DNA from 3 places in the Bacillus sp. T-10(2022) genome. Region 1 is predicted to be linked to each of the others. Evidence: riboswitches for the same ligand, from Rfam matches in the RefSeq annotation. Region 1 holds a riboswitch; each other region holds the start of a gene.
The links. A riboswitch is a leader RNA that binds a small molecule or an ion and turns the genes downstream of it on or off. The one in region 1 is predicted to bind lysine.

Region 1 (11,014 bases):
CAATTGTCACTCAGTTGGAATTAAGACAGTCGAATAAAGAATTGCGCCTTAGAATTAATGATGTGTTAAGAGGGTATTTAAATTTAATCGATCAGATCATTATAGAAGGAAAAGAGAACGGCGAATTCCTGCCTGATTTAAATAATTTACTTGCCAGGCAGATGATTTTTGGAACGATTGATGAAACTGTGACGACTTGGGTCATGAATGAGCAAAAGTATTCGCTTCCTGACCTTGCACCAGACGTTCACCGCTTGCTGATTGGCGGCTGTGGCCTGAAAAGTTAACGATTCTTTCGAGGATGGCTAGCTATCCTCGAAAGAAACGGTTAATTCTGCTTCTAGCTTTAACTGGAAGTGATACATATAGAATTTTCAAAAAAGTTTGACTAGCATGCCTGGAGGGATTGATATGGAATATCTTAAGCTTTCTGTCGAAAATCATGTGGCTTTTATAACGATTGATCATGCACCAGCAAATGCACTTTCTTCGGCTATCATCGGAGAGCTTTCACAGGCCTTCGATCAAATTGAGAAAGACGAAGCAGTACGGGTTGTCTTTCTTCATGGTGAAGGAAGATTCTTCTCTGCAGGAGCAGACATTAAAGAGTTTACGGAAGTGAAAGACGGGAAAGCTTTCGAGAAGCTGACCAAGAATGGTCAATCTGTATTTGAGAAAATCGAATCTTTTCCAAAACCGGTCATTGCAGCCATCCATGGAGCGGCGCTTGGCGGAGGATTGGAGCTGGCTATGGCCTGCCACATCCGCTTAGTCACCGAAAGGGCTAAACTTGGTTTGCCTGAGCTGCAGTTGGGCTTAATCCCAGGGTTTGCTGGGACCCAACGTCTTCCTCGTTACGTAGGCATGGCAAAGGCAGCTGAAATGCTGTTTACAAGTGAACCCATTTCAGGCACCCAAGCTGTGCAATGCGGATTGGCGAATCATGCCTTCACGGATGAAGAACTGATTCCAAAGGCTAAGGATCTAGCCAATAAAATTGCCAAGAAAAGCCCACTGGCATTAAAGTCGGCCATTGAGTTATTGAATTATTCCAAGCATGATTCCTACCATAAAGGTGTGGAAAGGGAAGCCGCCCTCTTTGGCCAGGCTTTCGATACTGCTGATGCACAAGAAGGAATCGCCGCTTTCATTGAAAAAAGGGAAGCAGTATTCAAAGGGAAATGATGTTTCGGTATAAATAACTATTTTTATATATCATGCAGGATTTTGGTGAAATCTGTAGAACATTACTATATATCAATAAAATTCATAATCTTCAAAACTCAAATTATTCGGGAGGTATTATCGTGAACATTTATGTACTGCTGAAAAGAACATTTGATACAGAAGAAAAAATTACGCTATCCAACGGGAAAATTAATGAGGATGGAGCAGAATTCATCATTAATCCATACGATGAGTATGCAGTTGAAGAAGCAATCCAGGTGCGTGATGCACAAGGCGGCGAAGTAACGGTTATTTCCGTCGGAACAGAAGAGGCTGAAAAGCAATTACGTACGGCGCTGGCAATGGGTGCTGACAAAGCCGTATTGATAAATATAGAAGACGACATAGAAAATGGCGACCAATTCACGACTGCCAAAATTATTGGCGAATACTTAAAAGATAAAAATGCCGATCTAATCATTGCAGGGAACGTTGCAATCGATGGCGGCTCTGGTCAAGTGGGACCACGCGTTGCCGAAATTTTGGAGATTCCTTATATTACAACCATTACTAAATTGGACATAGCAAATGGAAATGTAAGCGTTATCCGTGATGTCGAAGGGGACTCTGAAACGATCGAAGCATCTCTTCCATTATTGGTGACAGCGCAACAAGGGCTAAATGAGCCACGTTATCCTTCATTGCCAGGAATCATGAAGGCGAAGAAAAAACCGCTTGAAGAATTGGAATTGGATGACCTGGATTTGGAAGAAGACGATGTTGAGGCCAAAACAAAAACGATTGAAATTTACCTTCCTGCTAAAAAAGAAGCTGGAAAAGTTTTGGACGGAGAAATCAGTGCTCAAGTTAGCGAGCTAGTTCAATTATTACGCAGTGAAGCAAAAGTGATTTAATCGAAACGGTACTTTTCAAAACAACAACACACGACAAAAAGAAAAATAGAGCACAGGAGGTTTTTATAAATGGCTAGAAAGTTTCTTGTATTGGGCGAAGTTCGTGATGGTTCACTAAGAAATGTATCATTTGAAGCTATCGGTGCGGCTAAGCTTGCTGCGGATGGCGGGGAAATCGTTGGTGTTTTAGTTGGTGACAGTGTTCAAAATTTCGGTAATGAATTGATCCAGTATGGTGCAGAGCGGGTTATTGCAGTCGAAAATAATCAATTGAAACAATATACTTCAGATGGATATGCGCAAAGCTTGCTTGCCGTCATCGAGCAGGAAAAGCCAGAAGGGATTTTCTTTGGACATACGGCCTTAGGAAAAGACCTTGCACCTAAATTGGCTGGAAAACTTGAATCAGGATTGATTTCCGACGTTACATCCATTGAAGAAGAAGGCGGAAATATCGTTTTCACCCGCCCAATCTATTCTGGTAAAGCATTTGAAAAGAAAATTGTTACAGATGGCGTGATTTTCGCGACAATCCGTCCGAACAATATCGAACCATTAGCGAAAGATGAGTCCCGCTCTGGTGATGTTTCTACATTAAGTGTGGATATTAAGGACTTACGGACAATCATTAAGGATGTTGTTAGAAAAGCCAGTGAAGGGGTCGACCTTTCAGAAGCGAAAGTAATCATCGCGGGTGGCCGTGGCGTGAAAAGTGAAGATGGTTTTGAACCATTAAAGGAACTGGCACAGGTTCTTGGCGGAGCGGTAGGAGCTTCCCGCGGAGCATGTGATGCAGACTATTGCGATTACTCATTACAAATCGGGCAAACGGGTAAAGTCGTAACACCTGACCTTTATATCGCCTGCGGAATTTCCGGTGCGATCCAGCATTTAGCAGGAATGTCCAACTCCAAGGTTATCGTTGCCATCAATAAAGACCCGGAAGCTAACATATTCAATGTGGCTGATTATGGAATTGTCGGAGATCTTTTCGAGGTCGTTCCATTACTTACGGAAGAATTCAAAAAACTTAAAGTTAACGCGTAATAGAAATAATACTGATGAGGGGCAAGACATTCGGCATAAGCCGATACATGTCTTGCCCCTTTATTTGCGCTAATGGGGAGGGGGTTTGGCCTGCATAATTACTCTTTTTTTGGACATCCTACCACTGAAGCAAAATATTAGCATCGATTTGAGCAACAGTGGTATACTGTTTTTAGTTATTTGAGTAAATTTGAGGAGGAAATATATATGGCTATTGTAAATGCAACTGACCAGACTTTCACAACAGATACTAGCGAAGGTGTCGTTCTTGTAGATTTTTGGGCTCCATGGTGCGGACCTTGTAAAATGATCGCTCCTGTTCTTCAAGAGCTTGATACTGAAATTGGCGATACAGCAAAAATCGTAAAAGTGGATGTAGATGAAAACCAAGAAACAGCTGGAAAATTCGGTGTGATGAGCATCCCGACATTAATCGTGCTTAAAGACGGTGAAGTGGTCGATAAGGTTGTTGGTTTCCAACCTAAAGAAGCACTTGCTGAACTTATTGCAAAACACGCGTAATAGTAAGATAGCTAAAAAAAGCTTCAAGTCTGCGGACTTGAAGCTTTTTTCGCTATCTTGATATATAATGATTGTAAAAAAGGGAGAACAGGAGGCTGAATGCATGAATCAACAAATAAAGAATAAACTTGCCCTTCTTCCCGATCAACCTGGTTGTTATTTAATGAAAGATCGTCAGGGAACGATCATCTATGTAGGCAAAGCGAAAGTGTTGAAAAATCGTGTCCGTTCTTATTTTACGGGATCTCATGATGGGAAAACATTTCGACTCGTGAATGAGATTGAGGATTTCGAATACATCGTCACCTCTTCCAACATCGAGGCTCTTATTTTAGAGTTGAACTTAATCAAAAAACATGACCCAAAATATAATGTCATGCTAAAGGATGATAAGACGTATCCTTTCATCAAGCTGACTGCGGAACGCCACCCGCGTCTAATCATTACGCGAAAAGTCAAAAAAGACAAAGGGAAATATTTCGGCCCTTATCCGAATGCATTTGCAGCTAACGAAACGAAAAAATTGCTCGACCGCATCTATCCCCTAAGAAAATGCAATACGTTACCGGATCGCGTTTGTCTCTACTATCACCTTGGCCAGTGCCTGGCCCCATGTGTATATGATGTAGAGGAACAGGAATATAAAAAAATGGTCGAGGATATCAACCGGTTCTTGAACGGCGGGCATACTGAAATAAAAAAAGAACTGACTGTAAAAATGCTGGAGGCATCGGAAGAGCTCGATTTCGAGAGGGCCAAGGAGTTCCGTGACAAGATTGCCCACATCGATATTACGATGGAGAAGCAGAAAATGATGACGACCGATTTCATCGACAGGGATGTATTTGGCTTTGCCTATGATAAAGGTTGGATGTGCGTTCAGGTATTTTTTGTCAGGCAGGGTAAATTGATAGAAAGGGATGTTTCGCTTTTTCCGGTCTACGATGAACCCGAACAGGAACTTCTTACATTCCTCGGTCAGTTTTACGAGATTACGAACCACTTTAAACCAAAGGAAATCTTGCTGCCTGAATCAGTGGATGCCGAAATGGCCGAAGGGCTGCTTGGTGTCAAAACGATTCACCCGAAACGGGGAGCGAAAAAAGACATGCTTAAATTGGCGAATAAAAATGCCTCCATCGCGCTTCAGGAAAAATTCTCTTTGATAGAAAGGGATGAAGAAAGAACGATCAATGCGGTGGAAAACCTCGGGAAGCAACTGGGTATCTACACCCCGCATCGAATTGAAGCTTTCGATAACTCCAATATCCAGGGAAGTGATCCCGTTTCCGCTTTAGTCGTGTTCATTGATGGGAAGCCGGAAAAAAGAGAGTACCGAAAATATAAGATCAAGACGGTCCAGGGACCTGATGATTATGAATCGATGCGTGAAGTGGTCAGAAGAAGGTATTCACGAGTATTGAAAGAAGGGCTGCCGCTTCCGGACTTGATCATCATTGATGGCGGAAAGGGACATGTCGAAGCCGTTCGGGATATTCTGGAAAATGAATTGGGCCTTGATATTCCACTTTCAGGCCTCATTAAGGATGAAAAGCATAGGACCTCGCAATTGATGATCGGAAATCCGCTTGAAATCGTACCTCTTGATTCACGGAGCCAGGAATTTTACCTATTGCAAAGAATTCAGGATGAAGTGCATCGGTTCGCGATTACGTTTCATCGCCAGCTACGCGGGAAAAATGCAGTTCACTCCCAGCTTGATGATATTCCAGGAGTCGGGGAAAAGCGAAGGAAGCAATTATTAAGGCATTTTGGATCATTGAAGAAAATCAAAGAGGCGACGGCCGAGGAAATCATGGAAGCTGGCATGCCAAAAGGGGTAGCCGAGGGAATCGTTAGAAAATTACAAGAATAATCTTGCTACCGATAAATCTCTATGCTATGATTAAAAAGAATTTTTAACTAGACAACTTAAAAGTGCTGATAGAGGTGCGGAATTCAAGAGTAAAAACCTGGAGAAGTATGAGCTTCCATGAAAGGTTTTGAAAGGGGATGACGCCGAAGGAATACAAGACTCATACCTTGTTTTCCTGGTCCGACATTTAATAAATGGCGGATTGTCAGGGTTTATACCCTGGAGAGCTATCTCACTGTGTTTACAGTATTTAGATATGTGATCACAGCAATGAGATATTTCTCATTGCTTTTTTTATTGCCTAAAAAGGTAGAGAGGGTGCATGAGGATGGCATTAATCGTTCAAAAATTTGGCGGAACATCCGTCGGAAGCGTAGAAAAAATCAAAAATGTTGCCGATCGGGTAATCGAGGAAGCGCAGAATGGAAATGAGGTAGTCGTCGTTGTTTCAGCCATGGGGAAAACCACGGATCAATTGGTGTCCATGGCCCGGGATATTTCCGGAACCCCGAGCAAGAGGGAAATGGATATGCTTTTGACTACGGGGGAACAGGTAACGATTTCCCTGTTAACGATGGCATTGATTGAAAAAGGACATGAAGCCATTTCGTATACTGGCTGGCAGGCTGGCATGCAAACGGAATCCGTTCATGGGAATGCCCGGATTTTAAACATCGATGCCACGAGGATCCAAGCTAAGCTACAGGAGAAGAAAATAGTGGTCGTCGCCGGTTTCCAGGGTAACGATGCAAATGGGGAAATCACTACCTTAGGGCGAGGCGGTTCCGATACGACGGCGGTTGCCATCGCTGCAGCGCTGAATGCGGATAGATGCGATATTTATACGGATGTAACGGGCGTTTTCACAACGGACCCTCGCTACATAAAAGGCGCACGAAAACTCCAATCCATTTCTTATGATGAAATGCTGGAACTTGCCAACCTGGGGGCAGGCGTCCTTCATCCAAGGGCTGTCGAATATGCAAAAAATTATCAAATTCCGCTTGAAGTCCGTTCAAGCATGGAGAGAGAATCAGGAACGATCATTGAGGAGGAAGCAACTATGGAAGAAAACTTAATTGTACGCGGAATTGCTTTTGAAGACAGTATTACGAGGGTCACAATATATGGTTTGCCCCAATCACTTGGTGCATTATCCACAATCTTCACAACACTTGCGAAAAACCGGATCAATGTGGACATCATCATTCAAAGCATGACTGCCGAGGATACGACCAATCTATCTTTTTCCACAAAAAGTGAAGATACGGAAGCGGCCTTGATCGTGCTGGAAAATAATAAAGAACAATTGGGATTCGACCGAGTCGAAACGGAGAGCGGATTGGCCAAAGTGTCCATCGTCGGTTCTGGTATGGTATCCAATCCGGGAGTGGCTGCCGAGATGTTTGAAGTGATGGCCAATACAGGCATCCAGGTGAAAATGGTCAGCACATCGGAAATTAAAGTTTCGACTGTCGTCAATGAAAAGGAAATGGTGAAGGCGGTCGAATCTCTTCATGAAGCATTTAAACTAGGTCAGCATGCAAATGTGCTAGCTTAAGTGTCAGGAGTCCAATAAAAAACAGACTTCCGGTAAAAAGGGTAAGTCTGTTTTAAGGGCTCATTAGATTGGATCTCTGGGATCCCATTGGATGGTGAATATCACTTTTTTTGCGCGGCGTTTGATTTCTTCCGTTGATTCGCTGAGGAATTTTTTTTGCAGTGTAAACTGCTCGGCAAGGAAACCTGCTTCAAGTTGGAAGTGACAATCAGGGTGTAAATCCAGGCGGCGGCTGATTATTTCACCCGTCAGGGATAATTCCATCTCGTGTTTCGTATACTTCAAGATTTCCAGATTGCCCCATCCAGCGCTTTGGAAAAATTCAATCACTTCCTGATCGCCATTCAATGGGAATTTTCTTGCTAATTGTTTACCTGCCCAATAGAGGATTTGATTAGAGTCTTTTCCGAGAATATCGTTCAATAGAACTTCTCTGATTAATTCGTATCCGAAAGCTGGAACTTGGAATTCTTCAGTTTGAATTTCTTCAGTTTGAATCTCTTCTTCTATCGCAGCAGCAATATTTTTTTTCATAATTTATCGCCTCTTTCTGTAAATCTATTATAAACGTATTTCTTTTGCAAATTATACTGTTTTTTATTTATTTAAATAACAATTGGAAAAAAATGAGAAATTATACCGAGATATTAATAGTTAAATTAGAAATTTATTCAAAATATCATCTTGACATACAAAAAATAGCCAATTTAATCCAATAAAATCTATTCTGAAAAAGAGATTTCTTGTATCCGTTTTCTTGACGCACATAGAAGTCAGGAGTAAAATGGACATGTCACATAATTGTAAAGGAAGTATGGAGGAGTTTTTTTGACTCTATACTGTATTTTCACGCGGAGATAAAAGGTAGCCACCAGTTTATCTTTGCATGATTTTTCACAAATTAAGGGGGGGCACTTAGTGGCAAAAAATCGTGAGTTTGGGAATCGCAGGCTTCATTCACTTCTAGGAGTAATTCCAATTGGTCTATTCCTAATTTTTCATTTATCGGTAAACTTTATGGCAACAAAAGGAGAAGAGACTTTTAATGGGGCAGTTCATTTAATTGAGTATACGCCCGTGAAGATTTTGGTAGAATGGGTCGTCATCTATCTACCGCTCATTTTCCATGCTGTGTACGGAATTTATATTGCCTTTACAGCAAAAAACAATTTAGGCAGATTTAGTTTCTTCCGTAACTGGATGTTCATGCTGCAACGTCTAACTGGAATCATAACGTTGATTTTCCTTGTTTGGCATATATGGGCAACTAGAATTCAAGCAGCTATGGGTGCTGAAGTTAACTTTGACATGATGGCTGAAATTTTCTCTAGTCCATTTATGATTGTGTTCTATATAGTTGGTATTATCTCGGCAATCTTCCACTTTGCTAATGGATTATGGTCATTTGCAGTGAGCTGGGGTCTTACAGTTTCACCAAGATCGCAAAGAATCATGACTTACTTTACATTGATCGTTTTCGTTCTTCTTTCTTATATCGGAATCAGCGCAATTTTCGCATTCGTATAAGAAGATAGAGTTCATTTATAAGAATTAGGAAAAACATAGCTTGGCTAATGGAAATAAGGGAGTGACAGAATTGGGTAAAGGTAAAATAGTTATCGTTGGTGGAGGTCTAGCTGGATTAATGGCTACGATCAAAGCAGCAGAGCTGGGACAACAGGTTGATTTATTTTCTTTAGTGCCTGTTAAACGCTCTCACTCAGTTTGTGCCCAAGGCGGAATCAACGGGGCAGTAAATACAAAAGGTGAAGGGGATTCTCCATATATCCACTTCGACGATACAGTTTATGGCGGAGATTTCTTGGCTAACCAACCGCCGGTTAAAGCGATGTGCGAAGCAGCACCATCGATCATTCATATGTTTGACCGTATGGGTGTTATGTTCAACCGTACTCCGGAAGGTCTTCTTGATTTCCGTCGTTTCGGTGGTACTCAACATAGCCGTACAGCATTCGCTGGTGCAACAACTGGTCAGCAATTACTTTACGCATTGGACGAGCAGGTTCGCCGTTATGAAGTTGAAGGCCTTGTAACGAAATATGAAGGCTGGGAATTCCTTGGAGCTGTTATCGATGATGAGCAAACAGCACGCGGTATCGTAGCACAAAACCTGACTTCAATGGAAATCAAATCATTCCCTGGAGACGCAGTCATCATGGCGAGCGGCGGCCCTGGAATCATCTTCGGTAAATCAACGAACTCAATGATCAATACAGGCTCAGCAGCTTCCATCGTTTATCAGCAAGGTGTTAATTATGCTAATGGTGAGTTCATACAAATTCACCCGACAGCAATCCCTGGCGATGACAAACTTCGTCTAATGAGTGAATCCGCTCGTGGTGAAGGTGGACGTATCTGGACATATAAAGACGGGAAACCTTGGTATTTCCTTGAAGAAAAATACCCTGCTTATGGTAATCTAGTACCTCGTGATATCGCGACTCGTGAAATCTTTGACGTATGTATGAACATGAAGCTTGGCATTAATGGTGAAAACATGGTTTACCTGGATCTATCACATAAAGATCCTAAATTACTTGATATTAAACTTGGCGGAATCATTGAAATCTACGAGAAATTCATGGGTGAAGATCCTCGTAAAGTTCCAATGAAAATTTTCCCTGCCGTGCACTATTCTATGGGCGGACTTTGGGTTGATTATGACCAAATGACTAACATCAAAGGTTTATTCGCTGCAGGTGAGTGTGATTACTCACAACATGGCGGTAACCGTCTTGGTGCCAACTCACTTCTCTCTGCAATCTATGGTGGTTCAGTCGCTGGACCGAACGCCGTTAAATATATTGAAGGCCTTGCTAAAACTTCAGAATCCATTCCTTCTTCATTGTATGAAGGGTACGAAAAACAAGAACAAGAGAAATGGAATGAAGTCATGTCTCTTGATGGTAACGAAAATGCGTACGTCCTTCACAAAGAACTTGGTGAGTGGATGACACAGCATGTTACTGTAGTTCGTTACAATGACAAGCTGAAAGAAACGGATAACAAGATTCTTGAGCTGATGGAACGTTACAAGAAAATTAACATCAATGACACGGCTAAATGGAGTAACCAAGGAGCTGCATTCACTAGACAGCTGCAAAACATGATGCAATTGGCTCGTGTAATCACAATTGGTGCGTTAAACCGTGACGAAAGCCGCGGAGCGCATTACAAACCTGATTTCCCAGAACGTAATGATGAGGAATTCATGAAAACTACTATGGCAACATTCAAAGGCTTGGATCAAGCACCTGAATTCCATTATGAAGACATAGATGTATCACTGATCGCACCGCGTAAACGTGACTACACTACGAAACACTAAAGAGGGGGAGCAAAAAAATGGTTGAAACTAAATCTGAGACTAAAACAGTCCGTTTTATAATCACTCGTCAAGATACACCGGATTCAGCTCCTTATGATGAGGAATTCGAATTAGCGTACCGTCCGAATATGAACGTAATTTCCGCCCTAATGGAAATTCGTCGTAATCCAGTAACGGTACAAGGCAAGCACACTACAGCAATCGCATGGGACATGAACTGTCTTGAAGAGGTATGTGGTGCTTGTTCAATGGTTATCAATGGTAAACCAAGACAATCATGTACAGCTCTTATCGATCAATTGGAGCAGCCGGTTCGTCTAGCACCAATGCGTACATTCCCTGTTGTTCGTGACCTGCAAGTCGATCGCAGCCGTATGTTCGACTCATTGAAAAAGGTAAAAGCATGGATTCCAATCGATGGAACGTACAACCTTGGACCAGGACCGCGTATGCCAGAAAAGAAACGTCAATGGGCTTACGAGTTATCTAAATGTATGACTTGCGGTGTATGTTTGGAAGCTTGTCCGAACGTAAACAGCAATTCAGACTTCATGGGGCCACAACCATTATCACAAGTT
Region 2 (11,014 bases), 1.1 Mb from region 1:
CGAATACATAGGGATTTCCGTTTGGCTGTTCATGGTGCTGCCGAATGTTTGCATAGGGGTTTGGGCAGCAAGCAGGACAGCGAAAAGAGTATTCGGATTTAGACAGAAAAAGATGTTGGTTCTCATTCTGATCATCATCTTAGTTTCCTGCATTTTTTTGGATAACCGCTATAGAATCGATAAGTTTAACACAATCAGTTCGCAAATCGGTTTTTTTATCGTTTATTTGTATCTTCCTCTCCTATTTATATGGCAGTCGATCGTCTATAAAGTTAGGGGTCATAAATCATGAAAATCAAACTTCTATTGATAACATTAGCAGGCTTTTTGATGGCGGCGTGCGGCGTGGAAAAGCAAATATTAGAAGATATATTAATTGCTGAAGTCGTAGGTTATGATGTTGCCGAAGACAAAAAAATCAAAGGTACGGTCGTTGTCAGTGTTCCTCAGCCTGGGGAGGAAGCAGATCTGGGTAAAGAAGTATATGAAGCGAACTCCCATGATATAAAGGCGGCCCGCCAGCAAGAAAATGCAAAAACACCATACCCGATTGTCGGCGGGAGACTGACAGTCATTCTATATGGTGAAGAATTGGCAAGTAAGGGGTTGAATGATTATGTCGATACATATAGGCGTGACCCAATGGTGGGAAGGGATTTGTATTTAGCGGTCGTTCATGGCAAAGCGGAGGATGTAGTTAAAATGGAGCCGAAGTTGATTAAAACTCCAGGGGTTCAAGTGAAAGAGCTGATCGAACAGAACATAAGGACTAATTTGCCTGATGCAGATCTTCACACGTATTTATATGCGTGTCATGGTAAAGGAATCGATCCGGTCTTGCCCTTATTGGAAACAGCAGGAGACCAAATACGGGTAAGAGGGATCGCCTTGTTTAAAAAGGATCGTTATATTGGTAAATATATCCCTTATGAAGACGGCTTTTTATATAAAGTCCTTAGTGAAAACTTTAAGCTGGGGAGTTATGAAATTAAATGGAAGGAAAATGACTTTACCGATATCAATAACGTGGAGTCACGTGTCCAATATCATATTTCGAATGCCAATCAAGACCCCAAGGTCAGGATTGAAGTGAAAATGAAAGCGAGTCTGCTAGAGGTCCAAGGCTATGACTTGGGCAAAGCGGTCGACCTGAATAAAATAGAGTCCAGGGCCGAGCATGTCATTGGTAAAAAATTAAATGAGATGGTAACCATGTTTCAGGTGAACCATGTAGATCCGATTGCACTCGGTGATCACGCTAAAAGTAAAACAAGAAATTTCGATCAAAAACATTGGGAGGAGGCATATCCCGATATTCCAATTGAGGTCGATCTGGATATTGAAATGATTCAAACGGGAATAGCTGAATAAAAGTAGAATATTCTGGAGTTTCCCCCTTTATAATAGGGTATTGGTGTAAGGATTGTGTCAATGCGGCTAAAAAAGGGGGAAAAGCATGGACAAAGCATGGTGGAAAGAGGCAGTTGTGTATCAAGTGTATCCAAGGAGTTTTATGGATAGTGATGGCGATGGTATTGGTGATATAAACGGGATTTTGATGAAGCTAGATTATTTACAAGAGCTGGGTGTGAACGTGATATGGCTATCCCCAGTTTATCAATCTCCCAATGATGACAATGGGTACGATATCAGTGATTATAAAGCAATCATGACTGAATTCGGGACCATGGCCGATTTCGATAGGTTGTTAAAGGCCGTTCATGAACGTGGAATGAAGATCATGATGGACCTGGTGGTCAATCATTCTTCAGATGAACATCCATGGTTCGAGGAATCCCGATCCTCAAAAGACAATCCGAAACGTGATTATTATATTTGGAAACCTGGCAGGAATGGGAAAGAGCCAAATAATTGGGAGTCGATTTTTAAAGGTTCAGCATGGGAATATGATGAAGCAACCGATGAATATTATTTACATTTATTCAGCAGGAAACAACCGGATTTAAACTGGGAGAACCCTAAGCTCCGTGAAGAAGTTTACAGCATCATGACTTGGTGGCTGGATAAGGGTGTCGATGGCTTCCGGATGGATGTCATCAACTTCCTTTCAAAAGATCAAAGCTATTCAGATGGAGCCGTTCATCATGAGAAGCAGTTTGGTGACGGAAGCCCGTTTTTCCTGAATGGCCCGCGCATACATGAGTTTTTACAGGAAATCAATCAAAGGGCACTTTCTGGATATGACGTGATTACGGTTGGGGAAATGCCAGGCGTCACGCCGGAGGAAGCGCAATTGTTCACAGGTAAAGATCGTGGTGAGCTACATATGGTCTTTCAATTCGAACATATGGATTTGGGGAGGGGACCAGAAGGGAAATGGAGTAACGATAAATGGAAGCTAACCGATTTAAAGCGAATTCTCTCTAAGTGGCAGACTGGTTTGGAGGGGGATGGCTGGAACAGTTTATACTGGAACAACCATGATCAGCCCCGGGTTGTCTCAAGGTTTGGTCATGATGGGAAGTATCGTATTGAAAGCGCTAAGATGCTTGCCGCTTGTCTTCAGATGCTTCAAGGTACACCTTATATATATCAAGGCGAAGAATTGGGCATGACCAATGTTGCATTTGAAAGCATCGATGAATACCGGGATATCGAAACATTGAATTCATATGACGAACTCGTCAATTCTCATGGCTGGTCGAAAGAGCGGATGATGTCAGCCGTCCATGCCCGCAGCCGGGATAATGCGAGAACACCGATTCAGTGGAATGACTCCCGGAACGCAGGGTTCACGCAAGGGACTCCTTGGATTAAGGTTAATCCCAATTTTCCCGAGATTAATGCAGAAAAGGCCTACAATGATCACAATTCCATTTTTCATTTTTATAAAAAGCTTATCCAAATACGCAAGGAACATGATATCGTCGTTTATGGCCGTTTTGAACTGCTGTTGCCGGATGATGAACGAATATTTGCCTACACGAGATCGTTGGAAGAAGAAAAGCTGTTGATACTATGCAACTTTAAAGAAGAGCAGGCTCCCTATACTTTGCCTGAAGAGCTGCATGCATATTCTGCCACAAGGCTGATCGGCAATTATGATCAGGAGGAAGAAGGAATCTCCAGCAAACCCCTGCAACCATATGAATGCCGTGTTTATCATTTGAAATGAAAAAAGGACCTGTTCTTCTCTCCGTTTAGAGAAGAACAGGTCCTTTGCGTATTATTTTGATTTAAGGTCACATTCCTCTAGGGGAATGATTTTCGTTTTATGCTTAATTTTATAGCCGAACCATAGGACGAAAAATAGAATCAAGCCAATGTAGGAAACGAACATTGAATTCCAGTCAATCCCATCGCTGCTGAAAGCCTGATAGCCTTGTCCGATGATAATGATAATACAAAGGACAAGTGCGAATATAGGCCCGAATGGGAAGCCTTTTGCACGGAATGGTAAATCATTCATATCAAGGCCTTGTGCAGCGTAGGCTTTGCGGAACCGATAATGGGCAATCGCAATCCCTACCCAGGTAACGAATCCCGCCATGCCTGAAGCATTCAATAACCAGATATAAACGACGCCATCACCGAAAAATGAAGCTAAGAATGCAACGCAGCCAACTAATGAAGTCACGATAAGTGCATTCACAGGTACTCCTCTTTTATCTAACTTGCCTAGGAATTTCGGTGCTTTCCCATCACGTGCCAAGTCCCATAGCATACGGGTTGAAGCGTACATGCCAGAGTTACCTGCAGAGAGTACGGATGATAAAATGATCGCGTTCATGATGGATGCAGCAAATGCAAGGCCGGCCCGTTCAAATACAAGCGTGAATGGACTTACGGCAACATCTTGACTCAATAAACGTGAATCCGTAAACGGAATGATCATTCCAATAACGAAAATTGCAAGGATATAGAACAAGAGGATGCGCCAGAAAACGGATCTAATCGCTTTAGGGATATTTTTTTCTGGATCTTCACTTTCACCAGCAGTCACTCCAAGCAATTCCGTTCCTTGGAATGAAAAGCCGGCAGCCATGAATACGCCTAGAATCGTGAAGAACCCTCCGTTAAAGGGACCTTCGCCCATTGTGAAATTGGAAAAACCAATTGGGTCATTCCCACCCATGATTCCGAGAATGATCAGAACACCCGTAATCAAGAAAATGACGACTGTCACGACCTTGATCATGGCGAACCAGAATTCTGTTTCCCCGAAACCTTTAACTGACATGTAATTGATAAGAAACATAGTGATTAACGCAATGGCACTCCAGATAAATGAAGGGCTATCCGGGAACCAGAACTTCATAATTAAGACAACGGCTGCCAATTCGGCGGCAATGGTGATTGCCCAGTTATACCAGTAGTTCCAACCAATCGCAAAACCGAAAGACGGATCGACGAATTTGGATGCATAGACACGGAACGAACCGGCCACTGGCATGAACGCTGCCATTTCTGCAAGACTTGTCATTAAGTAATAAACCATGATGCCGATGACCGCGTATGCCACCAAGGCCCCGCCGGGTCCGGCTGAATGAATGGCCCCGCCACTAGCTAAAAATAAACCTGTTCCAATCGTTCCACCTAATGAAATCATCATTAAATGACGCGCTTTCAGGCTCCTTTTCAGTTCAGTAGGGCTTGATGGTGATTGTGAATTTGACAATTGATGTTACACTCCTTTTTATTGGAAGGGAACGAAAAATAAAAAAACAGCAGTCGAAAAAGATCGACGGCTGTTTATAATAAACCCGTTTATCCTTCCGAAGATAGCTCCCCACGCTTTTTGAAAAAACGTGACAGTGGTGTTCCTGTTCGGTAACACCGCCAGCAAGAATATACATGGAATATACCCTAACTTCGGCAACTTATCCTTTCAAACGGAGTCTTTAATTTTCCAGAATCTCGTCCGCTTTACTTTTATAAGCTGCAGCCTCTAACTCATCGGTAAATGAGGAAGTATTCAATTTTCTAATATCGTTGCGCCAGCTTGTAAGTGACGTCGGACGATTGTACTCATGAAATTCATGCAATCGTAAAAGATTGCTAGTAATTGAGTAAACTTTACTATATCAAAATTATAAAATAACTTTTGGGATATCGCAATGATTATTTTATGTGGTTATTTTTTCCTAGTAAATGAAAGATGGCAGTAAGGAAGAATTCAAATATAAAACATCCTGATAACTAAACGGTACTCCTTTTTATAAGGGCGTAGTCCAGTTTTACATGTTTGACCACTTCAGGATTCTCAAATAGATCCACTGCCATTTTACCAATCCATTCCAGCGGTAAGGAAATGGTCGTGATGTCGAGCATTTCACTCAGGCTATCATTATTGAAGCCGAGAATGGCCACATCTTCCGGTACCCTTATACCCGATTTCTTAGCGGTAAGAATGAAGCCTGCCGCCGTGTCATCATTCGTGATGATGAGAGCTTCAGGTTTGTCCATCATTGAATTCCAATCCTTAAACAATTGTTCACCGTCTTTGATGTGATAACTGCCTTCAAACAGCCATTCTTTATTGTTTATCAGTTTATGTTTTCTCATGATATCGTTAAAGGCCTTTGTACGATGGGAACTATTTCTGCTCTTTTTACGGCCGAGGCTGTATCCGATTTTCTTATATCCTTTAGCAATCACGTACTCAAGGGCACAGGAGAAAGCTGCATAATGATCAATGCTGATGGATGAGAATTCAGCCTGGGCTGTATCTTCACATAAAATAATCGGTCCGTATTTTTGATAATCCAAGAGGATTTTCATTTCCGAAATCCTTGAACAAACGATAATGCCATCGAGCTGCTTCATTTGCAGCATATTAAAAGCCTGGATCTCTTTCTCCCTGTCATAATTTGTTTGAAAGATGACGATATGACAGCCAATTGCATTTGCCTGTTTAGTAATTCCGTTAACGATTGCCCCGTAATATGGGTGATTGTTGAAGGGAATGATGACGCCGATAAGATTGGTTTTGCCTTTTGAAAGATGAATGGCGTTGATGTTTCTCGTATAATTCAAACGATCGATCGCTTCTAAGACGCTCTTTCTTTTATCGGGGCTTACATATGGATGATCATTCAATACACGAGACACTGTTGAGACAGATACACCAGCACATTGAGCTATTTCTTTAATATTTGTCATGGTATCACCGTTTTTTCTTTTTTTATATTGTACAGTATGAAACCCATTTCAGGGCAAGGGAACAGTGTGGGACTGCTGAAGATTTATTCTAATAAGGTCTTGTTATGGTATTGGTTTCATCCTTTAAGATTGGTTTAAGTCTTAGAGGAGGAGGAAATCATGATGTTCCAAACTTTAATCACCCTGTTTGTGCTTTGCGGAATTGAATTGGGATTTGCGTACTTGGCAATTTCCTTGAAACAGGAAAAATGAGTGGAAATGCCCGTCAATAATTCCGCGGCATTACGCGTGGAAACCGCGTTTACTCATGAATTTCACGTCGTCCAGAAATAGCTCCCTTAGTTTATGTTCACCATTAAAACTCCACAATATAAATATAACTTCATCGTACGGAATGACTGACTGTCAGGAAGCTGCCTAGTAGCTTCCTGACAGTTTTTGCTGTGTGTAAAAGTCATTCACCTTTTTGAAATGTTTAAAAATAGTTGCACTTTTTTGTATATTTGTGTATAGTATAAAATAAGTTGTGTAGAGGAAACTTTTTAGCATTTGCGACAATGTAAAAAAATTTACACTTAGTTTTGCACATGGCAAACTATTTTAGAAAGATGAAAAAGGGAGGGAATATGGATGGGTTTTCTAAAATCTATTGGGGGCGTGCTTGCTGCATTGCTGATTTTAACGGGGTGCGGCAATGATACGGCCGATAGGGATAAAGGCAATGGCAAGCTGAATGTCGTTACAACAACGGGAATGATTGGGGATTTGGTTGAGAATATCGGCGGTAAACATGTCGAGGTCACCAGTTTAATGGGACCGGGAGTCGACCCCCATCTATATAAAGCGACACAGGGTGATGTTAAGACACTGGATTCGGCTGATATGATTTTTTATAATGGATTGCATCTTGAAGGGAAAATGACGGATATATTTGAAATGATGAGCAAGGATAAACCGACGATTGCGGTAACGGAGGACTTCAAGGAGAACCAGCTACGCAAAGTGAGTGCAACGGAACATGATCCCCACGTATGGTTTGATGTAAAGCTTTGGATCGTTGCGGCGGAGGCAGTGAAGAAAGAATTGATTGCCAATGATCAGGAGCATGAAGCAGAGTATCGTGAAAATTATGAGGAGTACATTCTGCAATTGGAGGAACTTGATAAATATGTTCAAGAGGAAATTAATAAAGTACCGGAAGATCAACGGGTGCTCGTTACAGCACATGATGCTTTTGGATACTACGGGCAGTCATATGGCCTGGACGTAAGAGGGCTCCAAGGAATCAATACATTATCGGAATATGGATCAAAAGATGTGACGGATATGCGGAATTATCTAGTGGAGAACAAAATAAAAGCGATTTTCATAGAGTCAAGTGTACCAAGGAAGGCTATCGAGGCTGTCATTCAAGGAGCAGGTAAGCAGGGTCACAAGGTGGAAATCGGCGGGGAATTGTTCTCGGATGCAATGGGTGAAAAAGGGACGGAAGAAGGAACGTATATCGGAATGGTCCGTCATAATACCGACACCATCGTCCGTGCTTTGAAATAAGGGGGAGAAACTATGAATCAAGCAGCTTTGAAGGTCGAGAATTTAACGATTGCTTATCATAAGAAGCCGGTTGTCGAAGATGTCTCATTTGAGGTGCCGGAAGGAAATTTAATTGGTATCATTGGCCCCAATGGAGCAGGGAAGTCCACTTTGATAAAGGGAATACTCGAATTGATCCCAAAAATATCAGGACAAATCACAATAAAGGGTTCTACTTATAAATCGATGAGGAAGAGTATCGGGTATGTACCACAGCGGGAGTCAGTGGATTGGGATTTTCCGACCAACGCACTCGATGTCGTGATGATGGGCAGATATGGTCATCTCGGATGGCTGAAGCGGCCAGGTAAGTCCGAAAGACAGAAGGGGATGGAGTGCCTGGAAAAGGTGGGGATGGCTGAATATGCTAACCGCCAGATCAGCCAGCTATCAGGCGGACAGCAGCAACGGATATTCCTGGCCCGTGCATTGGCACAGGAAGCGGATATTTATTTTATGGATGAACCGTTCGTAGGGGTGGATGCCGCAACGGAGAAAGCAATCATACAATTGCTGATGGAATTGAAGGAAAAAGGCAAAACCGTTCTGGTTGTGCACCATGATCTATCCACCGTGAAGGAATATTTCGACTGGACGATGTTATTGAATAAAAAGGTGATGAAAATAGGTCCGACAGAGGAAGTGTTCATTCCCGAATACTTACAGGCAACATATGGAGGCCGCCTAGCGATAATCTCAGACACAAAGTCCGGCCTTTTATTAAAATGAGGTGCACACGATGAACATACTGGATATTATTACTGATCCAAATACAAGGTGGATATTGCTTGGCACGATGTTTCTCGGATTAAGCAGCGGGGTCATCGGGAGCTTTGCCTACCTCAGAAAGCAGTCTTTGCTTGGTGACACGCTCGCACATGCAGCATTACCCGGTATCTGTGTGGCCTTTATGTTAACTGGAGTGAAATCCACTTCCTACTTTCTAATAGGTGCTGCACTGGCTGGCTTAGTGGCTGTCTTCTTGATCAGTGTGCTTACGAGATATAGTAAGATCAAGCAGGATGCGGCCTTGGGAATCGTATTATCTTCCTTCTTTGGCTTCGGAATTGTCATGCTTACGCAGATCCAGCAGAGCGAGTATGGAAACCAGAGTGGATTGGATACGTTTTTATTCGGACAGACGGCGTCAATGGTCATGTCCGATGTGTATATGATGATGACGGTTTCCTTTATTCTCATATTCACTTGTACCGTATTTTTTAAAGAATTCAAATTACTTTCCTTTGACCCTGGGTTTGCTAAGGGGATGGGATTGCCGGTTGTTTTTCTGGATTATTTCATCATGATGCTGATCGTGGCAGCTGTAGTGATCGGTATCCAGGCTGTAGGCGTCGTATTGATGGCATCTTTACTGATCACGCCTGCGGTTTCTGCCAGGTATTGGACTGAGCGGCTGCATATCATGGTCATCCTGTCTGGTATATTCGGAATGTTGAGCGGTGTTTCTGGAACGTTGATAAGTACATCGGTCAATGATTTGCCAACAGGACCGTTAATTGTCTTATCCGCGACGGTATGGTTTTTCTTTTCCATGCTTTTTGCACCTAAACGCGGAGTGCTTTCATCTGTATGGAGAAGGGTATCGACGAAAAAGAAATATTCTCTCGAACAGGATAGAAGGAAAGGGAGCCACTCATCATGAATGATTTTTGGATTATCTTAGTCGGAGCATTAGTGGCGGGTTCTTGCAGTGTATTAGGGTGTTTTTTGATAGTCAGGAAAATGACGTTGATTGGGGATGCAATCAGTCATTCCGTTTTGCCGGGAATCGTATTGGCATTTTTAATAACCGGAACCCGTGATTCGGTTCCAATGCTGATCGGGGCTGCTGCGCTCGGCTTGCTTACCGTATTCTTGATCCAGCTTTTCCAATCGTCGGGCGTTCAATCCGACGCGGCGATCGGGATTGTATTCACTTCCCTTTTTGCAACGGGGATCGTACTCGTGAGCCTGTATACGCAACAAATAGATTTTGATCTTGAACATGTCCTTTATGGCGAAATAGCTTATTCTCCCTGGAACACGATGACAATCGCGGGAATCGAAGCTGGACCAAAAGCTGTTTGGATAGTCGGCAGTTGTTTTATCCTGAACCTCATACTGATTTTCCTTTTCTTCAAACAGTTTAAACTCGTTTCATTTGATCCATCACTTGCGGCTGCAATGGGGATTCCTGTACTGTTCTTTCATTACTTATTGATGAGCCTCATTTCACTGACAACTGTTGCTTCTTTTGATAGTGTAGGCTCCATTTTAGTAGTTGGAATGCTCATCATACCTGCGGCAACAGCTTATCTGCTTTCAGACCGTTTAAGCAGCATGATATGGGTCAGTATCGGGGTAGGGGTGCTAAGTTCCGTCATCGGCTACTATTCTGCCACCATTTTGGATGCCTCGATATCAGGCTGCATGGTGGGTTCGGCCGCCATATTATTCGGATTGGCCTTTCTCTTCTCCCCAAGCCATGGATTGGTCAGCCTATTGCTGAAACGGAGAAAATCAAAGGAATCACATGCATAGCTCTCCATGCCTACAGGCTTCATGGAAATAACTCCATGAAGCCTGTAAACTATTCTTCTATATAGTTGTGATTTTATTTGTTTAAAGTATAATGAATAAGTGTATTTATAGATATATCGCAGGAGCCTTTTTAAGGGAGAGTTAAGTATGGAAGAACAAAATAAATTTTCATCACGAATAGATTTTTCTTTGGTCACAATATTGCTGTTATTATGCGTTGGAAGCTGCTTAGCAATCTATAGTGCCCAAACGACTGGACAGTACGCTGAAAACTTCTTAATTAAACAAATTTTTTGGTATATAGTTGGAATCGGAATCGTATTAGGTTTCATCACCTTGGATTCTGATCAGTTGAAAAAAATATCTTGGTACGCCTATGGCTTCGGATTATTTTTGCTTTTTTTGCTGATCATTATGCCGGAAAGCATCGTTCCTGTCCGTAATGGTGCGAAAAGTTGGTTCATCATTCCGGGAATCGGTTCGATTCAGCCATCGGAATTCATGAAGGTTTTCCTCATCCTGGCTTTAGCGAATGTTATCTCAAACCATCATCTCAAAAACACGCTGAAAACGATTCAAACGGATATCTGGCTGCTTATTAAAATCGGTCTAGTGACCGGTGCCCCCTTATTGTTAATCATGCAACAGCCGGATTTGGGCACCTCGCTTGTCATCATGTCCATCATGCTCGGAATGATTTTCATCTCAGGGGTAACATGGAAGATCCTGCTGCCAATCGTTTCGGGAGGAATTGTCA
Region 3 (11,014 bases), 960 kb from region 1:
TTCTGGTGCATCAACTTTAATTTTCCCTTTCACACTTTTACTTCCATAATTTTTCATCTTCACTTGGAGTGCAGTCGATTCACCTTCCGTTACTAAAGCAGGAGAAGCTTGTGCCGAGACCATTTCCAGGGCTTTTGTCTGACCATCAGCCAGTAACACCCTTTTACTGCTATTGTTAAATGAATCTAGTGCTTGTACCTTAATTTCATAATCAGTACCTGGCTTAAGTCCAGCAACTGGGAACTCTAAATTCTTTGGCACAGGGTCATAATAGAATTCAGAAAATGCGGTGAAATCTGCGTCCAGCTCCCCTGTTTCCTTGTTTTTGGCGGTAATGTGATAAGAATGTACGAGTGCGTTATCTTTTGCCTGTGGAAATGTTACATTTAAACTTCTTAGTGTCGATTTTTCTTCTACAATCGAAGCCTTGTCTTTACCTGCAAAAACCGGTGGTAACTGATCTCGATCGTCTGTATATTTAAATTTATTTTTTTTAGAAGGATTTTTTATTACCCATGGTTTTCCAGTCCAATCGTCTTTATGAAAGTCACGTTTTTTAATGACAACTTCATTATTATAAACTTCTACAATCATTCCTTGACTAATATCCCGATATCCTTCTGGATGGAACCCTTGAAGTTTGCCTGGCTCCAATTCCAAATAACTAACAGAAGACGTGCCAACTGACGTAAAGTCTTTTTGATGAATCGTTCTAGGGTCTTCAAGTGGATAATGAGAATGGCCTGAAAATGTAATCACCTGTGGATGTTTCTTTAAAGTATCATATAAAAGTTCTTTATTTTCCTGAGTTCCCCACAAGTCACTTCCATACACAGTGTCTTTAATGTGTTGATGAAGAAAAACAAAGATTGGTTGGTCCGGATTTTCTTTTTCTGCTGCAGCTAATTTTTCACCTAGCCAGTTTATTTGATTAACAGAATATAAACCATGCGTATTACCATTTTCCGGACTTAACGTAATAAAATCATATCCATTTACTTTTTTATGATAGTAAAGAGATTCCATTCCTGTTTTCTCGAGAAAACGATCTTGTGCCTTTTCAACGGAAAGTCCATTCCAATAATCATGGTTCCCCATTGTAAACATGGATTGGACATCACCTTGTTTCTTCTCATTATAAATGGAGAAGAACTTATCGTATTCAGAAGCGTATCCATAGTCCGTTAAATCCCCAACGACAACAAAAGCATCCTGTCTAGGCGCAGCTTTATTTAATTGATCCATGGCTGTTCTGAACTTGTTCATATCAGCTGTGGATCCATCATCAATATGTACATCACTGATTACTGGAAAAACGAGCTCTGGTTTACGTTTATTATCTGAATTTGAAGATTCCGAGAATGCTTGTACACTTGATAAAGAAGTTGTTAATCCTACCGTTACAACTGTCAGCATCGCTGCAAATTTATATTTCCCTTTCAAAATCAATACCTCCTATTTATCGTTTAGCTAATTATGTATTTTTTTAACAGATCGACAAATATCCTCCTTGTTTATAAATTTTTATGGTGTTTACCAATTAAAATAGTAACTTTACATTATTAATAAAATATAAGACCAATGTAATTTATATATTAATAAATCAAAAAAAAACTATGGCCAGTATTCGTTCCATTCACTTTTGTCTCGTTTTTGGTATTGATTTTCCTTTTCTTAATGGGAATGGGGTACTATCCCTTAACTCCGTAGATACCCGTAAAATGGTAATATTTATACAGATGGTAAATGATTCCATAGTACATAGAAATACCAATTTTCATATGGTAAAGTCTAGAAGAAGGAAAGGAGAGAGGTTATTATAAAAAAATTATTAAATATTGTGATGGTAATGACTCTTGTCTTTGGAGTGTTTTTTGCGATTGCACCGATGAATAAAGCATTTGCCTTGTCCTACGATAATACAAACCCTTATTCTACAGGTTGTGCTTCTAAAAGCCCAATCACCTATGAAACAGAATATATCTATAAAAACGGTGTGAAAATTGGATATGTGCAGCTAAAAGGAAGTGCGTATTGTCATACGGCGTGGGGTTACTTAAAGTTTTATTCATCTGCTCCTTACGATTATTATGCAAATGTTTGGGTTGACAGTTTTAATGGCACGACTAAGAGAGCATTTACAAGTTGTGCTAGTTCCGGTGGAAACGGATGGATAATGAAAGGGCAGACATCATGTTATACTGCACAATTATGGAATTTAGATCCGTATAATGCTTTGGCCAAAGCAGGTATTTATTCTTCAAGCGGGGCTCTCATTATTTCTGCGAACACCGGTCGTTATTAATGAGATACTAATGAAAACTTCCTGTTAACGACAGTAGAATTGCATTTTTGCCATCTTTCCCATTTTGCCTACTATGCACAATCCATTTCGCAGTTCAATGCGTGATCAATTTTCTTTGTTAACACCCCCACGAATCTTAATGGCTTTTTTCATTTCATCTCATGGATTTGGAACGAGATACGTATGCTGTTTATATGTATCTCGTTCCAATCCTGAATCAATGGTATCCTACAGACAATTGAAGCGATCGTTTTCTTGCTTCCTACGTCACGGATTTTCATATCTTGCTGTCCTCCCCCACCTTGATACCTTCTATAAGATATATCTATTGTCAAAACTGACTATAAAAGGTTGAAATCTTTCATACAGTTTGTTTTATAAATCTATAAATGTTGAGATTACATAATACTAAAAAAGATGAATCCAGCCCTATACCGTATCCATTTCCATTGATAATCCATGTATTCTAAAAATTATTTCTAAATTGGCCTTGCAATAGAAAGGATTCCTTGTTATATTACAGTCAATTAAATATTTTCTTACTTCATACTTTTTGAAGTGAGGATAGAGGAGCAAAGACCATTAGTACACATTTTGAGGAGAATGAGATCCTATGACTATTGTGGAAAGGGGAATTTGCCGAAGCGGAAAGAATCTCATGTTCTTGAAGCTGGTTCTGCTATTGAATAAATACAGGACTGTCATATAGGAAACTATATGGAGGGCTATCTTATGCGCGGAAACATTTTTTGGTAAATATTGTTTCTACTGCAGCAGCGAATCCTCGTTGTTGCTTTTTTGCGTTTACTCCTGAATGGCCCTAACCACCTCTGAATATTTTTTAAAAAATTATACAAAAGGGTGTGAAGTTATGAATTTTGGCCAAGTTTTAACCGCAATGGTTACCCCGTTTAATCATAATGATGAGGTTGATTTTAATGCTACGAGAACTTTAGTGAATTATTTAATTGCTAATGGTTCTGATGGATTAGTAATAGCTGGTACAACTGGAGAGTCCCCTACATTAACTCAAGAAGAGAAAGTAGAATTATTCAAATTTGTTGTTGAAGTTGTTGATGGAAGAGTTCCAGTCATAGCTGGAACCGGCTCAAATAACACGAGAGCTTCTATCAGCTTGACAAGGCAAGCAGAGGCAGCAGGAGTCGACGGAATCATGCTCGTTACCCCATACTATAACAAGCCGTCTCAAGAAGGATTATTTCAGCACTTTAGCGCTATTGCCCATTCAACATCATTACCGGTAATGCTTTATAATATTCCAGGACGAAGTGTTGTAAACATGTCAGTGGAGACGATTGTTAACCTCTCGAAAATCAACAATATCGTGGCAGTAAAAGAGGCAAGTGGTGACTTAGATGCCATGGCACAAATCATTAGCAAAACAACTAGTGATTTTACATTGTACAGCGGCGATGATGGGTTAACATTACCGGTTTTAGCCATCGGTGGAACAGGTATTATTTCGGTTTCTTCACACATAATTGGTAATGAAATGCAAGAAATGATCAATAGCTTTAAAAATGGTGATGTCCAAGGTGCTGCTTCTACGCATCGTAAACTTCTTCCAATCATGAAAGCATTATTTACTGCACCAAGCCCGGCACCAGTAAAATCAGCATTAAATATGCGGGGGTTAAATGTTGGAGGTGTCCGCTTACCGATGGTCCCTTTAAACGATGAAGAAAAAAGAGCACTGCAAATAGCTTTACAACCTAGTAATGAAGAAGCTGTTTTGTTAAATAAATAAAGATAATGATTCTTTCAGCTATACTTTAATACCGATTTTCTAATTAAAGACCATAATAAACGGGATAAAATTTTAAAAAGCAGTGCAACTCATAAAGAGTGCACTGCTTTTTAATCGATGCAAGGCTCATTGCTTAAACTAGTTGAGCAGAATGGATTTATATTTACTAATATAAATTGATAATGAATAAATAGCCTATGTTTCTCTTTAGAAAGGCTATTTTTTTCTCCAAACCCTTTTATTTCATGGCCTGATGTTGCTGTTCTTCATTTTGATCCTTGCAGCAGACTTTATGTTTCCAAATTTAAGGACTTCATTTTTTTATTCTTTCTTCTACTTCTCTCTTTCTCTTGTTCTATCAAAAACGTTCGATAATGTGTACTTTTACGAACGGGACTTTTCTTCCTATATGGGTAAAACTGTTGAATATTTAATTTCTCTGAGAGCTAGGCTAGTTTGAATTTTTGTTATACCTAGTTTATTTAACTTTCTAATAAATATTTCTAATTCCTTCCGATCTTTGTTAGCCACTTTTAGAAGATAATCATACTCACCTGTTAAACAATGACACTCTAATACTTCCGACATAGAAGCTAACGCCTTTTCCAAAACTTCCAGTTCTTCTGCTTGATGTATATTCGTACTAATAAAAATGAAACATAATAAATCAAAACCTAGCTTCTCCTGGTTTAAAATTGCTACTTGTGCATTAATAAACCCTTCATTTTCCAAACGTTTTATCCTTGAATGTATAGCTGGTGGAGATAATTTGACACGCTTTGCAAGCTCAGTATTGCTTAACTGTGCATCCTTTTGCAGTAAATCTAAAATTTGAATATCAACATTATCTAGAACCTTGCTTACGATAGATTCCACTTATAGTCACTCCTTTTACAAATGTTCCAAAAACGGTATCATCTAAAAGCCAAAACTTAATTTAATTCTGTATATCAGCAATATTTTTTAATATTATTTTAAGTTTCTTCTATTATACAAAATAACATATTAACTAACGATCTAAAATGTTAAAATTATTAGTAATTAATTATGAAAATTGAAATGTCATTGTGCACAATGGCTTCGATCTTTTTTCACTTAAACTGTGAAAGATGAAAAGGAGCAAAAAGATATGAAATATTATTATTTTTCGTTATTACTTTTAACAAGTTTATTATGGGGTGGAAACTTTGTCGTAGGTAAATCGCTTGTCGGTCATGCTTCTCCGATGACGTTGACAAGTTTAAGGTGGATCATTGCTATTAGTTGTCTTTGGCCAATTGTATGGTGGAAAGAAAAAAAGATATTTCCTCCTCGAAGTGCAATCCTTCCTTTATTTTTGATGGGAATTACAGGTGTGGTTCTATTTAACCTATTACAATTTGTAGCATTGGAGAAAACATCCGCGACTAATGTTGGATTAATATCAACATTAAACATGATTTCAATTGCTGTTTTTTCATTTTTCTTTTTAAAAGAAAGAATTAATATTCTACAAATGTTTTCTATGTTATTTTCGCTTATTGGCGTAATACTTGTACTTTCAAAAGGAAATATTGATCTTTTCCTTTCATTACGATTTAATACAGGTGATTTATATATGATGGCTGCTGTATGCGTTTGGGGAATATATTCCGTTTGTAGCAAATGGGCGATGATAACAACAACACCCATGATGTCTACATTATATTCTGGTATATTTGGACTTATAGTTCTTCTTCCGTTTAATTTTTCTGATTTTACAGTTTCTAATATAAATACTTCTTTCATACAATCTATTTTATATACAGGCGTTATCTCAACTGTAGCATGTATGGTACTTTGGAACATTGGTGTACAAAAATTAGGTACAACAACATCAGGTATTTTCTTGAATTTCAATCCTATTTTCACTGCAATTTTAGCCTTTCTATTATTAGGTGAAAAAATGACGTGGGTACAAGGAATTGGTAGTGGTATCGTGATTATAGGTTGTTATTTGTTCTCTTATTTTAAAGCGAAGGTGATTTTCAAAAAGAATTCTAGACAATCGCAGATTCAAGCATGATTTTTTTTAAAGTCTAAAAACGTAATATCCCTCGTGATTAATTTTCTATATATACAAACAAGCCTGATCCAAGGTGGATACAGGCTCATTTGTTCAAAAACTTTCCCGATAAGGAATTAATAAAAAAGTGCTAATTTTAACATCTTACATGCTTGCGTTTAAATCCAATCCTTCCTGTATCGACTTCTTTTTGAATACTTTCGTAAGCATTTAGAAAACTGCTTTTTTTCTTGTCCAATTTGACTATTCCTATTGCCTTTGCGGTCTCGACTGCCTTTTCATGGAGCGGCAAATATAAAATCCCCATTCATAGCGGATTTCGTTCGTTCTGGCGAATCGTGAATTTTATTTTTCACAAGATCAAGCATATTGAAATTTTGCTTTCTGAAAATTCATCGTCTAGTCGATTCCCTAAAAGCACCGTCTAGCTGAAGAGCTTTATTCCTCGGGGACCTACGATGCTATGTCCTATGAAGGCATTATTCGGATTATGATCGTTGGATGGATGCTGCGTATTTTTATCTGACCGATTTAGTAGACGCTGTAACTTTATCAGAGTCAGATATTGCACAAGAAGTTGCTGATAAATGGAATTATTATTTTGCACTTCCTTCTTTTTAAAATTTTCCGCTGTGAGTGATGGCGAATATTTTACAAACTGATTTGATAAGAATCTCCTTTTTCTGGATCAGACATAACATTCACCTTTTTTACTGGGATTTCATCACTGCCCATCAAGCTTTATCAAATCATTATCATATGCTATTTTTTATGTAAATGTGATGGTGAGTAAGTTTTTAATTCTATTAGTAAGGAAAAGCCGCTCCTCCCCGCTTTTTGTAGTAAATCAGTTATCAAATTAGTGAGGAGCTATAATACAGTCACAAATTAAGCGTTTGTTAATATATTAATTTTTCAAAACCAGTGCTTTGGATATTGTCTAGTTTGAAATAAGTTATTATAAATCATCGATATAAAAACTAATAATAAGGTACCTAATACAATTGAAATCAGGAATCCCCAACCAGCTTGGGAATTAATAGAAACAAGGGCACTTGCCGCTGCGGGGGGGTGAACAGTTTTGGTGAAAGTCATTATAATCAATACTATAGCCAATGTTAGACCGATAATGAGCAGGCTTTTACCAAAGATGCTCCAAATGATAAGAGCTGATGTAGTAGAGATAATATGTCCTCCAATAACATTACGTGGTTGAGACAAGAGACTTTTATGCGCACCAAAAACAATAACACAGCTCGCCCCAAGAGGAGCCAATGCCATAGGATATCCTAAATGGACAGATATGAAACTAATAATGATAATAGCAATGAGCCCACCTACAGCTGAAACAAGGGAATCCATATAATCAATTCTGTCTTTTTCCCTAGCTTCACCCTTCATTTTCTTAAAATATGCTGTTAATCCTATGTTTTTTTGATTGCTCCAACTTTTTTCAAGACTTTTTTCGAATGCCATAATTTATGTTTTCCTCGCGTTTTCAAAGTAAGTCGACAACTCGACAGGGTTTTTATATATTGTTATCTTACAGGAAAACAATGAATTTTAAAATATATATCTGAATTTTCATTTTTTGTTTTCCATAAAACAGTTAACAATTTCCCTTATGTTTGTGTGCATGGCGCGAGTGTTCCTAGTACTTTGTTAATTCATTTAGGCTTTACCGTTATTAAAGAGTATAGATTAGTATCAAACGAAACATCATTTTGGTACATGTAATCTCTCAATATCCCTTCTTTTTTGAAGCCTAAATTTGTCAGCAACTTATTGGATGCTTTATTTTCAATAAAAACAATTGCTCCAATACGCGTTAAGTCAAGCTCTTTAAAACCATAAGAAATCACCTTACGGACAGCTTCTGTTGCATAACCGTTGCCCCAATATTTTGGTAAAAGTGCATAGCTCAGTTCTGCTCTCTTATGTTCATGGAACCATTCTTGAAATCCGATCGTTCCAATAATGCCATCCTTTCCTTTCAATTCAATTCCCCATTTAATACCACGTTTTTCATCGAAATTCTTTGAAAAATTCCTAATGATTTGCTTCACCTGATCTGTATTTGTTAATGGAGGTTGCCCATAATGTCGTAATACATCTGGATTGGAAAAACATTTTAATAAATCCAATGCATCCCCTTCAGCCAATTCTCTCAAGACCAACCGTTTTGTCTCTAATATCGGAAACATTTTTCCACTCCCTTTGCTAAAACTAGATTTATATTGTTCCAGAGGCACACCTCGATAATACCGTACGTACTACCGTGACATATATCAGATTTCCTTTTTTCAAAAAAAGGTCAACCAGTATACACCGGCTAACCTTATAATTAACGCATCCCCTAGCTTTATAAAAGCTTGATTACTTACCCTATTTCATTTATTAGGATTTTCCGTTATGTACCATAGTTATGACGACATTTCCCTTCTTGTGTCCTTTCTCTACATATTTATGGGCTTGAACTATTTCTTCAAACGCAAAATATCTGTCAATGACCACTTCTAACTTCCCCGCTTCAACAAGTTTTTTGAGGAAGTTTAGAGCTTCGGGAGTTTCAGGGGAATTTTGACTCAATATCAGTTTCTTGCCGGTTGTCAATTTAGTCCATAGCATTCGAAAACCGGGTAACGGCTTGGCGACATTTAGATAAGTTCCGTCCTTCTTCAGCGATTTCATACAAGCTGAAAACGGACTCTTGTTTACCGCTTCAAAAATAACATCGTAGGTCTCACCATTTTTGGAAAAATCTTCTGAAGTGTAATCGATAACCTGATCGGCTCCAAGAGATTTTACCAATTCTATATTCTTTTTACTGCAAACCCCTGTAACTTTTGCTCCGAAATACTTTGCTATTTGCACTGCATAACTTCCTACACTTCCTGAAGCACCATAGACAAGAACCTTTTGCCCCCTCTGAATGTCAGCTTTTCTAAGATAAAACAATGCTGTACGTGCCCCAATTGGAATGGCTGCGGCTTCCTCATAGGATAAATTATTGGGTTTAATGGAAACTGGCCCGTCTTCAGGCAGACACTTATACTCGGCATAAGCACCATAACCCACTTGGGAAGCTGCAAAAACCTGGTCACCTGCTTTAAACAGCTTAACACCTTTACCTACTGACTCAACTTCCCCGGATAACTCCAAGCCCAATATGGATTTCTTGGGACGTCTTAAACCCATTATTATCCGGGCAGGAAGCCAAACAGAGAGTGGAACTGTAAAGCTCCGTGACCGAATATCCCCCATTGTTACCGTTGTCGCTTTTACTTTTACCAGTATTTCATTTTCCTTAGGAGAAGGTTTTTCTACCTCTTTCAGTTGAAGAACGTCGGGGGAACCGTACTTGGTGTAAACGATCGCTTTCATTAATCCTCCTCCAATTCGTTATCTTCACTTAATATCTACGAATCTACAAAAACTGTACTCGGACTATACTGCTCCGCCAGTTTAAAATACTAAATCTAAACGCGTTTACAATAGCTTACTCACCTTCATTTATTTTCATGCCTCTAATAAGAACTTCGGCCACTTCAGGACGTGTAAACTCAAGTGGCGGGACAAGGCCGTTCCGGAGCATTTCCCTGACTTTTGTCCCGCTTAATATAAACCTATCTTCATCTTTATGGGGACATGTTTTCAAGGAAGCCATATTCAAACATTTTTTACAGTAAAAGCTATGTTCAAAGAATAGAGGTTTTATGCCAATTTTCAGCGGATCAAACTGGCTAAAGATTTCTTGGGCATCATATGTGCCATAATAATTGCCTACACCCGCATGATCTCGGCCGACAATAAAATGCGTGCACCCATAATTCTTTCTGACAATTGCATGAAATACTGCTTCCCTGGGCCCAGCATAGCGCATTGCTGCTGGGTATATGGCAAGTAAAACCCTATCCATTGGATAGTAGCCTTTTAGTAATGCTTGATAGCTTTCCATCCGAACATCAGCAGGTATATCATCTTTTTTCGTTTCACCGACAAGAGGATGCAATAATAGTCCATCAACGGTTTCCAATGCAGTTTTTTGCAAGTATTCATGTGCACGGTGTACTGGGTTCCTCGTTTGAAAACCGACAACAGTATTCCAACCTAAATCCGTGAACATCTTTCTCGTTTCGGAAGGGCTCATATGAAATTCCCCGAATGGCTCATGCGATGATCCATTTATTAAATAAATTGGTCCGGCAACATAGATATCCCCTTGTCCAAACAGCTTTTTAACCCCAGGGTGATTGGGATCGTCTGTTTTATATACGAGTTTTGCTTCCTCCAGTTTATCGTATGCAAACGTTTCTTCCACCTGTATGATACCAGCAAGTTCCCCGTCATCACTGTATAAAGCGACCTCATCGCCAATGCTCAGCCGACTTGCCTCTTCCTTCGTGACAGGAAGAGTGATCGGTATTGTCCATGGCAAGCCATTTGCCAGATGCATATCTTTAATGACACTTCGGTAATCCTCTTTTCCCATGAATCCTACAAGCGGGCTGAACGCTCCGTTTGAAATCATTTCCAGATCGGAAATATTCCATTTCGAGATGGTCAGGGACGATAAGGATTTACACTTTTCCAAGTATTCCACACGGTCTTTTCCTGATAATTCACGTTGAATCAGTTTCCCGCCATGTGGATCGATACTGGTTCTTTGAACCTTCATTTATAACCCCTCAATCATTTGATTTGGTTTGTTTCATATTCTCTTTTTCAAATTCGGCCATGTCGATGTTAAAGACCATTATCCTTTAAATAGTTCATGACCTGCTGCACACATTCTTCAATGGTGTATTGACTGGTTTCAATTAGTATCTCCGGATTTTCCGGTTCTTCATATGGAGCCGAAACGCCTGTGAAGGAGGTGATTTCCCCACTTCTAGCT

Region 2: another riboswitch for lysine. It lies ahead of OSJ91_RS25810 (amino acid permease); the one in region 1 lies ahead of OSJ91_RS19935 (aspartate kinase).
Region 3: another riboswitch for lysine. It lies ahead of dapA (4-hydroxy-tetrahydrodipicolinate synthase); the one in region 1 lies ahead of OSJ91_RS19935 (aspartate kinase).

The regions. Positions count from the first base shown of each region.
Region 1 covers NZ_CP113518.1:4,070,422-4,081,435, reverse strand. The annotation lists gene fadR (fatty acid metabolism transcriptional regulator FadR) at 1-287, shown strand, start outside; gene OSJ91_RS19960 (enoyl-CoA hydratase) at 412-1,185, shown strand; gene OSJ91_RS19955 (electron transfer flavoprotein subunit beta/FixA family protein) at 1,308-2,081, shown strand; gene OSJ91_RS19950 (electron transfer flavoprotein subunit alpha/FixB family protein) at 2,151-3,128, shown strand; gene trxA (thioredoxin) at 3,330-3,650, shown strand; gene uvrC (excinuclease ABC subunit UvrC) at 3,754-5,526, shown strand; lysine riboswitch at 5,588-5,764, shown strand; gene OSJ91_RS19935 (aspartate kinase) at 5,855-7,087, shown strand; gene OSJ91_RS19930 (YslB family protein) at 7,151-7,621, opposite strand; gene OSJ91_RS19925 (succinate dehydrogenase cytochrome b558 subunit) at 8,006-8,614, shown strand; gene sdhA (succinate dehydrogenase flavoprotein subunit) at 8,685-10,436, shown strand; gene sdhB (succinate dehydrogenase iron-sulfur subunit) at 10,454-11,014, shown strand, end outside.
Region 2 covers NZ_CP113518.1:5,195,290-5,206,303, reverse strand. The annotation lists gene OSJ91_RS25825 (GerAB/ArcD/ProY family transporter) at 1-292, shown strand, start outside; gene OSJ91_RS25820 (Ger(x)C family spore germination protein) at 289-1,371, shown strand; gene OSJ91_RS25815 (glycoside hydrolase family 13 protein) at 1,457-3,136, shown strand; gene OSJ91_RS25810 (amino acid permease) at 3,188-4,639, opposite strand; lysine riboswitch at 4,736-4,920, opposite strand; gene OSJ91_RS25805 (LacI family DNA-binding transcriptional regulator) at 5,161-6,123, opposite strand; gene OSJ91_RS25800 (metal ABC transporter solute-binding protein, Zn/Mn family) at 6,754-7,677, shown strand; gene OSJ91_RS25795 (metal ABC transporter ATP-binding protein) at 7,690-8,445, shown strand; gene OSJ91_RS25790 (metal ABC transporter permease) at 8,456-9,379, shown strand; gene OSJ91_RS25785 (metal ABC transporter permease) at 9,376-10,257, shown strand; gene OSJ91_RS25780 (FtsW/RodA/SpoVE family cell cycle protein) at 10,405-11,014, shown strand, end outside.
Region 3 covers NZ_CP113518.1:3,111,368-3,122,381, forward strand. The annotation lists gene OSJ91_RS15160 (metallophosphoesterase) at 1-1,443, opposite strand, end outside; gene OSJ91_RS15165 (DUF2690 domain-containing protein) at 1,889-2,305, shown strand; gene OSJ91_RS15170 (hypothetical protein) at 2,455-2,586, opposite strand; lysine riboswitch at 2,863-3,041, shown strand; gene dapA (4-hydroxy-tetrahydrodipicolinate synthase) at 3,177-4,073, shown strand; gene OSJ91_RS15180 (Lrp/AsnC family transcriptional regulator) at 4,479-4,949, opposite strand; gene OSJ91_RS15185 (DMT family transporter) at 5,203-6,117, shown strand; partial or broken gene OSJ91_RS15190 (DNA alkylation repair protein) at 6,254-6,535, opposite strand; gene OSJ91_RS15195 (HPP family protein) at 7,033-7,593, opposite strand; gene OSJ91_RS15200 (GNAT family N-acetyltransferase) at 7,785-8,321, opposite strand; gene OSJ91_RS15205 (NAD(P)-dependent alcohol dehydrogenase) at 8,515-9,501, opposite strand; gene sat (sulfate adenylyltransferase) at 9,617-10,795, opposite strand; gene cysC (adenylyl-sulfate kinase) at 10,864-11,014, opposite strand, start outside.